DNA from 2 places in the Sediminibacillus dalangtanensis genome. Region 1 is predicted to be linked to the other one. Evidence: predicted binding sites of a transcription regulator. Region 1 holds the regulator's gene; the other holds the start of a gene.
What was found. Region 1 encodes NrdR, which represses ribonucleotide reductase genes. Its sites were predicted from a motif close to AACACNATATATNGTGTT; they were not measured.
Positions count from the first base shown of each region.

Region 2: ERJ70_RS11230 (vitamin B12-dependent ribonucleotide reductase) is a predicted target of NrdR. The motif match lies at 3,502-3,519, and genes of this name have one in related genera.

Region 1 covers NZ_CP046956.1:2,487,961-2,494,805, forward strand. The annotation lists partial or broken gene ERJ70_RS12550 (IS1595 family transposase) at 35-175, shown strand; gene ERJ70_RS12555 (ClbS/DfsB family four-helix bundle protein) at 257-802, shown strand; gene dnaI (primosomal protein DnaI) at 1,023-1,955, opposite strand; gene ERJ70_RS12565 (replication initiation and membrane attachment family protein) at 2,009-3,385, opposite strand; gene nrdR (transcriptional regulator NrdR) at 3,421-3,882, opposite strand; gene ERJ70_RS12575 (cytosolic protein) at 3,917-4,324, opposite strand; gene speD (adenosylmethionine decarboxylase) at 4,524-4,901, opposite strand; gene ERJ70_RS12585 (glyceraldehyde-3-phosphate dehydrogenase) at 5,271-6,302, opposite strand; gene coaE (dephospho-CoA kinase) at 6,601-6,845, opposite strand, start outside.
Region 2 covers NZ_CP046956.1:2,224,185-2,231,029, reverse strand. The annotation lists gene gcvPA (aminomethyl-transferring glycine dehydrogenase subunit GcvPA) at 1-1,148, shown strand, start outside; gene gcvPB (aminomethyl-transferring glycine dehydrogenase subunit GcvPB) at 1,141-2,604, shown strand; gene ERJ70_RS11235 (rhodanese-like domain-containing protein) at 2,741-3,133, opposite strand; gene ERJ70_RS11230 (vitamin B12-dependent ribonucleotide reductase) at 3,592-6,159, shown strand; gene mntR (transcriptional regulator MntR) at 6,320-6,742, shown strand.

The DNA of each region.
Region 1 (6,845 bases):
ACCAAAGAATTGGTGAAAAACTCCTTCAAACGATTATTTGAGTTGGTTTCAGTTCCTTGATAGCATCAAGCATCGAAATAATGAATCAACCGTTAGTAAAATGATTATTGAAAGTTGCTTGTTCTCAGTAAGTATCACTTATGATAAGTTTAGATTATCAGATTTTACCAGGTGAAAACCTTATTCAACTAACGGGCAGTGTTAATTGAAAATGAAATTGATTCAAATAAACAATACATTATAGGAGGAAATCATCATGACGGAGAAAAGTGAAAAAGAAATTCTATTATTGAACAGTGACAAGAATTTTAAAGCATTGATTGAAGTAATTGAAACAGTACCTAGTAGAAAAAGAAAAATATCTATCGAAACTAAAGACAGAGCTAAGAATTTTCGAGATGTCCTAATGCATCTGTATGAATGGCATGCCATGCTTGAGCGGTGGTATAGGGAAGGTATGGACGGAGATATTCCATCTATACCAGCACCTGGTTATAAATGGAGAAATATTAAACTACTTAATATGAAAATTTGGGAAAACTATCAAGATGTAACATTAAATCAAGCTATTAAAAAATTGAAATTAAGCCATGAAAGAGTGACAGATTTAATTAAGTCACATACCAATGAAGAAATAATGACAAAAAAATACTATAAGTGGACTAAAACAAGTAATTTATGCAGCTATTTTGTAGCAAATACCTCCAATCATTACAATTGGGCTTATAAAAAATGTGAAATTATAGCAAAGTCTATAATAGCCGGAGAAAAAGAAGGAGCAAAGGACAAACTTGTGAAATAATGTACTTAAATTAACGGGTGCGTTAGTTCAATAAGAACGGGAACCTACTCTACGAGGGGTTCCCTAATTTTTTTCATTATAAATCAACAGTATTATTTAACATAGCTTAAATAAAAAAACCAACGAGTTCGAATGCTTAGGATTTCGAACATCGTTCGGTTTTTTCATTTGGCAACTATGCTTTTGTCCCAGCCTCTTTCCTTAAGGTATCTCTTTTCCCTTACTCCCTCCGGTTCACTCCAAAAAGAGGAACCTCTCGGCTGACTTGTTTGATCCGTTCAATGATCCTTCCAGCTTTGACTTTTTCGATGTCGCCTCTTGTAGTAGTCGCTAAATGGTTTTCCAGCTGTTCGAGACTATAATTGGAGGTGAAAAACACAGGTAACTTTTCCATCATTCTATACTGTAGTATAGATCCCAGTATCTCGTCTCTGAACCAGGCTGACTGCGACTCCGCTCCTATGTCATCCAGCATCAGAACAGGTATCGTTTTGAAGCGCTCCACTTTCTGATTCAGGGAGTCATCCTTTAAAGATGCTTTTATTTCTCTGACAAATTCGGGCATATAGATAATCATGGTTGCAATCCTTTTTTTTGCCAGCTCATTGGCAATTGCTCCTAAGAAATGCGTTTTTCCCACTCCGAAGGGGCCATAAAAATACATTCCTTTATCAGCTTGTTTATCGGTTCCGATCGACTGAAGGTAACGGAGGGATTCTGTAATAGCCTCCCGTCGTTTATCGGTGTGATCTAAATCCGTAAAAGTGGCGTTGAGAATATCCTTTGGCATATAAAGGCTTTGAATAAGCGACTTTTGCTTCTCCTGTTCGTCATGCTGGATTTTTTTATAGCATTTTTCATAGCTTAAACGAACCGTTTTTCCATCTACTTGCAAGTAAGGTGTATAGCCGGGAAGGATGTTTTTACATTCTTCCCGGACTGGACAGTCAGCGCAATTTTTAGATTGCGAGATAAATTCATAAAGCTTCATTAAATTCCTGTCGATGTCCTTTGAATCCAATTGTGGATTATTTAAAAGCAGCTGCTTGACCTGCGAATCATTAACGATTGCGCTTCGCAAGTGACTAAAATTCTCTTGGAAGTTTTTGTTATCTTTCATCCATTTTTTCAAGGAAGCTTGAATAGGTTCCATCTTCGATCATCCTTATTCTTTTACTTCTGTCCCCCACAAACAGAAACAGCGCCCTAGCTGCCATTTTCCAAATAGCTTTTTATCAGTTCGCCAAGGTCTTCCTGGTTTTCTTCTTTATCGATGGAAGTTTCTGTCTCTTTCGCAGTTTTTCCATTCTGTTGCGCTTTTCTTTCCTTAAACCAGTCTGGGATTACCTCTTTTTGGGCAGGTCTACGATAACTTTGCTTTGCAGAACCCCATTGCTGATATTTTTGATTCTCCGATTTGGCTAGAGCCATTGCCTGTTTCACTGTTTTCACATTTTTCCTGGCCCAGTGACTCGCTATTTTTTCTAAATAAGCCTTGGATAGTTTCATGTCTGTTTTTAAAAGTACATAATGAACCAACACATTCATGACACCTGGCGAAAGTCCTTGCTGTGTCATCACATCTCTGATTGTTTTTAAATCCTGTGCCGAGGCTTGGTTGCCGCCCGATAAATCTTCTAACAGCTGTTTTGGCGAAATTCCTTCCAGCATCTTCACAAACTGTTCTTCCTTGCTTTCCGGTACTTCTGTTGGATTTTCAGCTTTTACACTGCCAGCCTGTTTTTCCACCAGTTTTATATCGGCCTTTCTTGCAGAGGCTTGGAATAAATCATGGCAGGCAGATTTGAATTCCTTTGCGTCCAGCTGATTATCTTCATTGATAGCCCAAATCACGGCGCTTTCCAAGTCTTGAACAGGCAAATCATACAACACGGTCATTTGCCGAATCAGTTTTTTGTTGGCTGCTGTCAAGACAGAACGGGAGGGTATCATCCTTTTTTGCAGCATTTGTTCAATCCAGGAAAAATCAACTTCCTTGTCAAGATGAGCAATGCCTTTCTGGCTTTCTTGCTGCTTTTCTTCTCTCGGGGAATCGGGAGCAGCAAAATGGTGGATGCGTGTATCAAATACCTCCGCGAATTCCATGGTTACCTCTTCACCTTCTAGGTGATCATGACCCTCTATGTCAAACAACTGGAGCAATTCCGCATGTTTTTTTTCGCCAAGGTGATGATAAAGCAACTGTGACAGCATTCCATCATTAAAAAAATCCATCGGCAAAAAAGGAGGATTCAACTGGTATGTATATACATTCTTTTGTTCTTGTTCCGTTTTATATGTGCTCAATAAGCCGATGCCTTCCAGTTTCAAACGTGCCTGATACAACTTATCAAGCGGAAGAGACAAGTAATTCATCAACGTGTGATGGGTTTGCAGCTCCTGGTGGTTGTTTCTTAATTGGCACTCACTCATCAGTGTGTGATATAAAGAGATGGCATCACTGCCGACAAGCGGCTGATACAAATGGGTCAAAGATTGCAGACTGTCCAGAGATAAGGCCGCGGTTGTCTTTATAGCAAATCCGTCGATCGGGAGTAATTTACCAATATGTTGATGATTCACGATGTTGTCTCCTTTCCTGGATAAGCTTCATCCATTTATTTATTATCCGACCGTATCAAATCCTTCAATTCATCCAAAAAAACACTAATATCTTTAAACTGTCTGTACACAGAAGCAAACCGGACATATGCTACTTCATCTACAGAAGAAAGCCGATCCATGACCATCTCGCCAATTTCTTTGCTTTGCACCTCAGAGGTACCTCTGTTACGCAGTTCTTTTTCTACTTCTACGGCAATCGATTCGATTTGTTCCAACGCTACTGGACGCTTCTCGCAAGCCTTGATCAACCCTCTCATCAACTTTTCCCGACTGTACTCTTCTCTTGTCCCTTCTTTTTTGACGACAATCAATGGTACTTCTTCCAGCCTTTCAAATGTTGTAAAACGAAAAGAACATTCTTCGCATTCTCTTCTTCTTCTAATTGAACGGCCTTCTTCAATCGGACGGGAATCAAGCACTTTTGTACTTTTAAATTGGCAGTTAGGACATCTCATTATGTATCAACCCCATACTTTTATAGCAGTTTCATTATAAATCAGCATTCTTCGTCATCGATGTTTCCAAAAAAGTTAGTTCTTTCTTTAGCTGGCTGTACAATTTGGGAATCAGGTTATGGCTGAATCCGAAATCAAACGGGAGGACCGATTCGGTCGTCACTGAAAAGTCAATTGCAGTTCGATAAGGTTTTACCATAATGACCGTAGCAATAATGAAAGCTTTTCTTCCACCGGTGTAATTGACGCTGATTTCTCCGTGCTCTTTCGATTGAGCTACTATCTCATAGGAACCGGACCGTTTAAAGTATTCCTCAACAGCCTGTAAGCCTTTTTCTTTTGTCGTTTTAAAATAATGTGTCTGTAAATTTGCATCCCAATGATTTTCACTGGTTTCGGCATGATTGCCGAAATACTTTGTGATTGTTTGTCGAAAACTCATGACAGGCACCTCATAACTTAGACAAAGTCTTTTCTTTTTATTTTAACACGTTTTTAACGATTAAACGATGACCAAAGTCTTTTCTTTGTTTCACATCCATCCCACCCGATTCAGCAATAGGGAAATATTTGGAAAAATATGGCTTCGGCATAAAAAACCCTTGCCGTCTCCTCTTTGGCAAGGGTTTCTGTTTCGTCCATTATAAGGCTTTAAACTGGCTGACTTCCACAGGACCCATTCCCCGCGGTACTTCTACTTTTTCGCTACGATTCGACTCAAGCGATTCAGCAATATATTCCGCAGCTACGTTTGGATCGATAATATCACCACACGTATAGACATCGATGCTTGCGTATCCATGTTCCGGGAAGCTGTGGATTGTTAAATGGGATTCTGAAATAATCACGACGCCGCTCACACCATAAGGAGCAAATTTATGAAAAGCAACCTCGCGAATTTCGGCTCCGGCTTTTAAAGCTGCATTCACGAAAATCTTCTCGATTAATCCCATATCATTCAGTTTATCTATATTACATTCCCATAGTTCTGCAATAACGTGTCTGCCCATTGTATCCATTCAATTAATCCCCCTTTTAAAAGTAAAAAAGTTTCCTCAATAAAAGCATGGACCGCCATGGGGGAAAGTTAGTCCTAAGAGGTCCTAACCCTTAAAGCAGTGGATATCCATGCTCACGGTGAAGAATTACCGGAAACCGGGTTGTGTTGAAACAGCTTTGCATTATTTGGTATACCTCTTTTATTCGAAGCATTAAACCAGAAATCCTTCTTGCATACGGCAACCGTCATCAAACGGTTGATGTGCAAAAAAAGTATATACGGTTTACCTTGTTTTTGCAAGCATGTTCAAAAACTTTTTTGTAGAGAGAATAAGGGGGCGTTATTCCCTCCATCTTATTATTAGGCAATCAGCAGGCACTTATCCGCATCAGGAATACTGATATCGTTCCTGTTTGGCTAAAGCCATGGAGATAAATCTGGCAAGATCTACTACGCGACAGGCGTATCCCCATTCATTGTCATACCATGCGATGATTTTCAAGTTATTCTCGGCAACGACCATCGTCGATAACCCATCTACCACTGCTGAAAAATCGGAAGTTGTGTAATCGATGGAAACTAGCGGCTGATCACTATATTGAATGATGCCATCCATTGACTCCTCGCTGGCTCGTCTAAAGCATTCGTTTACTTTGTCGGGAGTGACGTCTTTTTGCAGGTCAACGGTCAAATCGACCAATGAAACATTCGGCGTAGGTACACGTAAGGCGATTCCTTTTAGTTTTCCCTCCATGGCAGGTATTACATCCTTAATTGCTTCTGCAGCTCCAGTGGTGGTAGGGATAATCGACTGTGTACAGCCGCGCGCTCTTCGTAAATCCTTATGCGGATTATCTAGGCTCTGCTGGTCATTTGTAAAAGCATGAACCGTGGTCAACAAACCATGTTCTATACCAAATTCATGATGAAGAACTTTTAGCAATGGTGCCAGACAATTTGTTGTGCAAGAGGCTGCAGATATTACCCGATGGTTTTCCGGCTGAAAATCCGCTTGATTTACACCCATAACAATCGTGGCATCCACATTTTTGCCGGGTGCAGTAATGATGACTTGCTTAGCCCCAGCATCCAAATGCTGTCCAGCTGCTTCTCTCGTTTTAAATTTTCCTGTCGCTTCGATAACAAGGTCTATTTCCAACTCTCCCCAGGGAAGCTCGCGCGGAGTCCGGTTGGAGACAAGCAGAACTTTTTTTCCGTTAACCAGCACACCGTCCGAAACCGCTTTCACTTCAGGCGAAAATTTTCCATGAACGCTGTCATAATTGATTAAATGTGCGATGGTTTCTGAAGGGTAACTGGCATTAATGGCGACTATATCCAATTCGTTGTCGCAAATTGCCCTTCTGAACACCATCCGCCCAATCCTACCGAACCCATTAATTGCTATACGAGTAGTCATTAAAGCGACCTCCTATTAAAGTGCATTTTTATCATTAATCATACAATAGTATAGCATATTTAATTTATTAGTGTGTCACTTTTTATAACGCAAAATAAAAAAGCCTGGAATTTCAGGCTTTTTTCGAAACGTCGACTTTCTCACTTTTTAAACAAAATCCTTCCTCCAACAACTGTTTCACCACAAGTTCATTTTCGTTCCAAAAGACTTCCAATACGCAATACATTCGTCTATGGAAGTGGAAATAGTGCTCCCGGTGAAGTTTTTTAAAGAAACCGTGTCCTAGCCGAAGTCTGTTTTAGAGAGGAACTTCCCATTTTTTTAAAATGGTGAGCAGCTGCTGACGGGATGACTCCACACTGCCATTATTATCAATTATTTCATCTGCCATTTTTGCTTTTTTCTCTAAGGGAAGCTGGGAATTCATGCGGTCGATTGCTTCTTCTTCAGAAAAGCCATTTCGATCCATCAACCGTTGCCGTTGTGTTGGTTCATCTACATAAACTACCAGTACCTTATCAACAAAATGTGTAAGGCCGCTCT
Region 2 (6,845 bases), 260 kb from region 1:
TAAAGTCGCATGTTTCCTTTCTAGGTGCAGGTGTCTATGACCATTACATTCCGTCAATCGTCGATCACGTTATCTCCCGATCAGAATTTTATACAGCATACACTCCTTACCAGCCGGAAATTTCTCAAGGAGAATTGCAGGCCATTTTTGAATTTCAGACAATGATTTGTGAATTAACGGGGATGGATGTAGCCAACTCCTCTATGTATGATGGTCCCACTGCTCTTGCAGAAGCGGCAAATCTGAGTGCGTCACAGACCAAACGTCAGAAGATCATTGTTGCAAATACAGTTCATCCCGAGTCCAGGCAGGTGATTGCTTCTTATGCAAAAGGTCCAGGACTCGAAATAGTAGAGATCGGCCACAAGGAAGGCATGATGGACTTAGAAGCCTTGAAGGCAGAAATGGACGATAACACGGCAGGTGTCATTGTACAGTATCCGAACTTCTTTGGACAAATAGAGCCGCTTGCCGAGCTGCAGCAGTTGTTAGAAAACGAGAAAGCGATGTTCATTGTTTCCAGTAATCCTTTGGCTTTGGGATACTTGACCCCGCCTGCAGCTTTTGGAGCAGATATTGTCGTAGGGGATACGCAAGTATTTGGAATTCCAGCTCAATTCGGGGGTCCGCATTGTGGCTATTTTGCAACAACAAAGAAACTGATGCGGAAAGTTCCCGGGCGGCTGGTTGGTCAAACCACTGATGAAGACGGCCAGCGTGGTTTTGTGCTCACCTTACAGGCAAGAGAACAGCATATCCGCAGGGACAAGGCGACTTCTAATATTTGCTCCAATCAGGCTTTGAATGCTCTTGCTTCTTCTGTAGCGATGAGTTCTTTAGGAAAGCAAGGCATCAAAAAGATGGCATGGCTTAATATGCAGAAGGCCAGGTACTTACGTCAACAGCTTAAAGAGCAGGGAGTGGAGAGTGTTTTTACAGGACCGTTCTTCAATGAACTGGTTGTCGACATCCAGATGCCTGTATCAAAAATGAACGAACGCCTGCTTAACAAGGGCTTTATAGGCGGATATGACCTGGCGAAGACATACCCTGAACTTGCTACTCATATGCTGGTAGCAGTCACAGAGAATCGGAGCAAAGAAGAAATCGATGCCTTCGCAAAAGAAATGGGGGATATTCATGGATAAACGAGATTTTCCTTTGATTTTTGAACATAGCAAGCCTGGGAGAACAAGCTACAGCCTACCGGAATTAGAAATCGAGGAATTCGACCTGAAAGAGGAAATGGATCCTGTTTATATTCGCGAGGAGGCACCGGATCTTCCAGAAGTAAGTGAACTGCAGATTATCCGCCATTATACCGCTTTATCAAAAAGGAACCATGGAGTGGATTCGGGATTTTATCCATTAGGTTCTTGCACGATGAAGTATAATCCGAAGATGAACGAGGACGTCGCACGGTTGGAAGGGTTCAGTCATATCCATCCATACCAGGACACGAAAACTGTCCAGGGTGCTTTGAAAATGATGTATGACTTGCAAACGTCTCTAGCAGCTATCACAGGCATGCATGAAGTGACGCTGCAGCCTGCAGCAGGAGCTCAGGGAGAATGGACCGGGCTGATGATGATCAGGGCATATCATGAGGCAAACGGAGATCGGAATCGCACGAAAGTCATCGTACCTGATTCTGCACATGGAACCAATCCTGCATCAGCTACTGTCGCCGGTTTTGACGCGGTAACAGTAAAATCCAACGAACGGGGAACCGTGGATTTAGACGATCTAAAACGCGTAGTCGGCGAGGATACGGCTGCGTTGATGCTGACCAATCCAAATACGCTTGGTTTATTTGAAGAAAACATTTTGGAAATGGCAGAAATCGTTCATCAGGCTGGCGGCAAGCTTTATTATGACGGTGCCAACCTCAATGCCATTATGGGCTATGCGCGACCGGGGGATATGGGATTTGATGTCGTTCACTTAAACCTTCATAAAACCTTTACAGGACCTCATGGAGGGGGAGGACCGGGCTCCGGACCGGTAGGAGTGAGTGAGGAATTGGCTAGGTTTTTACCGAAGCCGATTTTGACAGAAGCAAGTGGCGAATACTATTTTGACGAAGATAGACCAGATTCCATCGGGAGAGTGAAGCCTTATTTCGGCAATTTCGGGATTAATTTGCGGGCTTACACGTATATCCGTACGATGGGAGCAGAAGGATTGAAGAAGGTTAGCGAATTTGCCGTTTTAAACGCAAATTACATGATGAGGCGTTTGCAAGAGGAATATGACCTGCCTTACACCCAGCACTGTAAGCATGAGTTCGTCCTTTCTGGAAAACGTCAGAAAAAAATGGGGGTACGTACGCTTGATATTGCAAAACGCTTGTTGGATTTTGGATATCATCCTCCGACGATTTACTTTCCGCTGAACGTGGAAGAAGCGCTGATGGTAGAACCTACCGAAACAGAATCTAAAGAAACACTGGATGGATTTATTGATACGATGATCCAAATATCCAATGAAGCAAAGGACGACCCGGAACTTGTCCAGGAAGCGCCTTATCATACGGTAGTGAAGCGAATGGATGAAACCACAGCGGCCAGAAAACCAGTTCTCCGTTACTATAGGGAATCATAAAAAGAAAGCGGCCAGTCCGAAAAATTCGGGCAGGCCGCTTTCTTTTTTTGTCTAGCTCCAGCAGCACCTACCCCGTCGAGGTCTTAAGCCAAACCTCTGTTGATAGAGTTCACCACGATGAGGCTTGTCTTTCATTTTAGTACTGTGAAGATTTTGATTTTCTGATTTTGCCGTTCCATTTTTTAAAACCACCCTGAAGCTGGAACAATTCGTTGTATCCCTTTTTTTGTAAAAGAATGGCAGCTCTTGCGGTTCTTGTCCCATTTTGGCAATACATATAGATTGGCTGGTCTTTTCTTAGTTCAGTCAAACGGTTCCGCAGCTGGGAAAGCGGGATATTCCGTGCCCCCAGGATGTGTCCCCCGTCGAATTCTTTCGGTTCTCTTACATCAATTAATTGGGCTTTTCGGTAGCCTTGACGGAACTCTTCTTCCGATAAGGTTTTCAGTATTTTTCTTTGTTTAAAGTATCTATATATACCGAACCCTACTATCACAATTAGCAAAATCAACAGAAATTCAATTCCCATAATCTGTTCCCCCATTTTCTTTAGCGTCAACCTATATTATAGGCATGTTATTCGTTTTTTTCAAAGGATATTTCGGTGACTTCCTGTTCTATTCATTCCGAATGATGTCGTCAAAAATCGGGTTATAAAAAATTTTTTCTATCTTATCCTATTTAATAAGCTTTCTTTTTTGCGGTCTTACAGGTTTACTTGCCATTCAACAAAATACGCCAAAAAACGCAACTAATAAAAAAAGTGGTTTTCCAAAAAATTTAACCCATTTTCTTTTTTTATCTCGGATTTACGTTTATAATTGCGGTTTCTCATCTTTGACAAATCTTGTTCGTTTCGTTCCACTTAACAAGATATAGTATGTTTTTAAAAAACAAAACACAATATATTGTTTTATTTCTTGGAGATGTGGTAAATTGAATACTATACTTAAATTGTTTTTAAAGGGAAGAAGGAGTGATGCATATATGAAAACCATCACAGAAGTAAACATGCAGATTAATGTCGACCAATTAAACGAGGATATCGCCTTATTTGAGCAGGTGCATCCAATCACCAAGGACATGAAAATTACCCATAAAGGTGTATCGCGTTTAGTAATGCTAGATAGGTATGCTTTCAAGGATACAGAGAAAGCAACGTTGAAGTCAGGCGATTTTGTCGTGTTGACGGTAAAAGCAGACCCTAAGTTTCCGGCGCGGGGATATGGTTTTGTCAAATCGATCGATTGGCAGTCAAAACGTGCTGAAATTCAGGTGGACAAGGATTTTGTTTCTGTGCTGGATAATCCGGAAGAAGCGAATACCGGTGTTGTCAGCAGATCGTTGGATGTGATTGACAAACCACTTGAAATTTATTATGAACAAATTGCCATGCGGAACGCAACAGGTCTCGCAAAGGTAGAAACAACGGAAGAAAAGCAACAGGAAGCCTTTGAGCGCTTTTATCATGAATTATCCAATATGCATTTTATTCCAGCGGGACGCGTATTATATGGAGCAGGAGCAGAAACTGATGTGACCTACTTCAACTGTTATGTTATGCCATTTATCCAAGACTCGCGTGAAGGGATTTCTGATCATCGCAAGCAAGTCATGGAAATAATGAGCAGGGGGGGAGGCGTCGGTACGAACGGATCCACGCTGCGTCCGCGCAATACCCTTGCACGTGGGGTGAATGGTAAATCTTCCGGTTCTGTTTCCTGGCTGGATGATATCGCTAAGTTGACCCATCTTGTGGAGCAAGGCGGTTCTCGTAGGGGAGCACAAATGATTATGCTGGCAGACTGGCATCCAGATATCATTGAATTTATTATTTCTAAAATGCAAAACCCGAGGATTCTCCGATTCTTGATAGAAAATACAGAGGACGAGCAAATTAAAAAGCTGGCGCAGGAAAAGCTGAAATTCACACCGTTAACTCCGACGGAAATAGACCTTTACCAAGGAATTGTCAACTATAAAAACATGCCTGGTTTGGGAGGTTTTACGGAAAATGCTATTAAAGAAGCCGAAGAGAAGCTGAACACAGGAGGTACATACAGTGTTCATAATCCTGAATTTTTGACAGGGGCAAATATATCCGTATGCCTGACAAAAGAGTTTATGGAAGCAGTCGAAAAGGATATGGATTATGAACTTAGATTTCCGAATGTAGAAGGTTATACGCCGGAAGAGATGCAGGCTTATAATGAAAAATGGCATGAGATCGGCGATGTACGTAGCTGGGAAGAACAGGGGTACGGCGTCCGGGTTTATCGCCGGATGAAAGCGAAGGAATTGTGGAATCTGATCAATATCTGTGCCACTTATTCTGCAGAGCCCGGTATTTTCTTCATTGATAACGCGAATGACATGACAAATGCCAAGGCTTATGGACAGCAAGTTGTTGCCACCAACCCATGTGGAGAACAGCCGCTTGCGCCTTATTCTGTTTGTAACCTGGCTGCGGTAAACCTTGCTTCTGTGGCCGATAAGGAAAATAAACAGGTCGATTTTGAAAAACTAAAGAGCATTGTTCGTACAGGGGTAAGAATGCAGGATAATGTCATCGATGCTACACCATACTTTCTTGATGAGAATAAAAAACAGGCATTAGGCGAACGCCGTGTCGGTCTGGGGGTTATGGGTCTGCATGATCTTTTGATTTATACCGAAACGGAATATGGTTCAGTGGAAGGCAATCAGCTTGTCGATAAAATTTTTGAAACGATTGCAACTACTGCTTACCGCACATCGATTGAATTGGCGAAGGAGAAGGGCAGCTTCCCGTTCCTGATCGGAGATACAGAACAAGAAACCAGGGAGCTGCGCGAACGGTTTGTACAAACTGGCTATGTAGAGAAACTGCCGGAGGATATCCGTCAAGGTATTTTGGACCACGGAATCCGTAACTCGCATCTTCTAACGGTAGCTCCGACAGGAAGTACAGGTACAATGGTCGGTGTTTCTACTGGTCTGGAGCCATACTTCTCCTTCTCTTACTTCCGTAGCGGCCGTTTAGGTAAATTTATTGAAGTGAAAGCAGATATTGTCCAGGAATATTTGGACAGGCATCCTGGAGAAGATGCCGACCATCTGCCGAATTGGTTTGTTACGGCAATGGAGCTATCTCCAGAAGCGCATGCAGATACCCAATGTGTGATTCAAAAATGGGTAGACAGTTCTATTTCTAAGACTGTCAATGCTCCGAAAGGTTACTCGGTTGAACAAGTAGAAAGTGTTTACCGTAGACTCTATAACGGGGGTGCCAAAGGCGGAACCGTCTACGTGGATGGCAGCCGGGACACCCAAGTGCTTACCCTGAAAGCGGAAGAAAACAGCTTTGATGAAGAAGCTCAGCAACAGGAGGAAACTGCTGGCAACAAGCCACATGTCGTTTTGATGGATACCATCCACGAATTGGAAAAAACCAACGTGACGATTGGCTCGGAAGTCGGCGATACATGCCCCGTTTGTCGTAAAGGAACAGTGGAAGACATAGGTGGCTGTAACACGTGTACGAATTGCAATGCACAGCTGAAATGTGGATTATAAGTAACCAAAAGGGCGGCATTTGCCGCCCTTTCTTATTTGCTAGGACCGTTAATATGGAAAATAAATACCTTGCGGTTGTCTGCTTGTCTGCATGTATAAACTATTGTATGCTTTTACATAGAGGGAATAACTGGATTGAAGAAGCGAATGGAGGATTATTATGCCAACACCAAGCATGGAAGACTATATTGAGCAAATTTATCTGTTGATTGAATCGAAAGGATATGCACGCGTTTCTGATATAGCGGAAGCCTTGCATGTTCATCCATCCTCCGTCACAAAAATGGTTCAGAAGCTGGATAAAGATGAATATTTGAATTATGAAAAATACCGTGGACTGATCTTGACAGCGAAAGGAAAAAAGGTTGGTAAGCGGTTAGTATATCGGCATGAGTTATTGGAGCAGTTCTTAGAATTGATTGGTGTAAATAAAGAAAACATTTATGAGGATGTCGAAGGAATCGAGCATCATTTAAGCTGGAATTCGATCGATCGAATCGGTGACCTGGTGCAATATTTTGAAGAAGATGAAGCGAGAGTGAAGGAACTGGAAGCCATTCACCAAAAAGCAGAAAATCAATAATGCAACTTAGCAAAGAAGTATTACATCTTTTGGTATAATACTTCTTTTTAAATAGAAGCTTTTTCGGATATTTTGTATGCTTTAGTTTGTTACATCCTAGTAA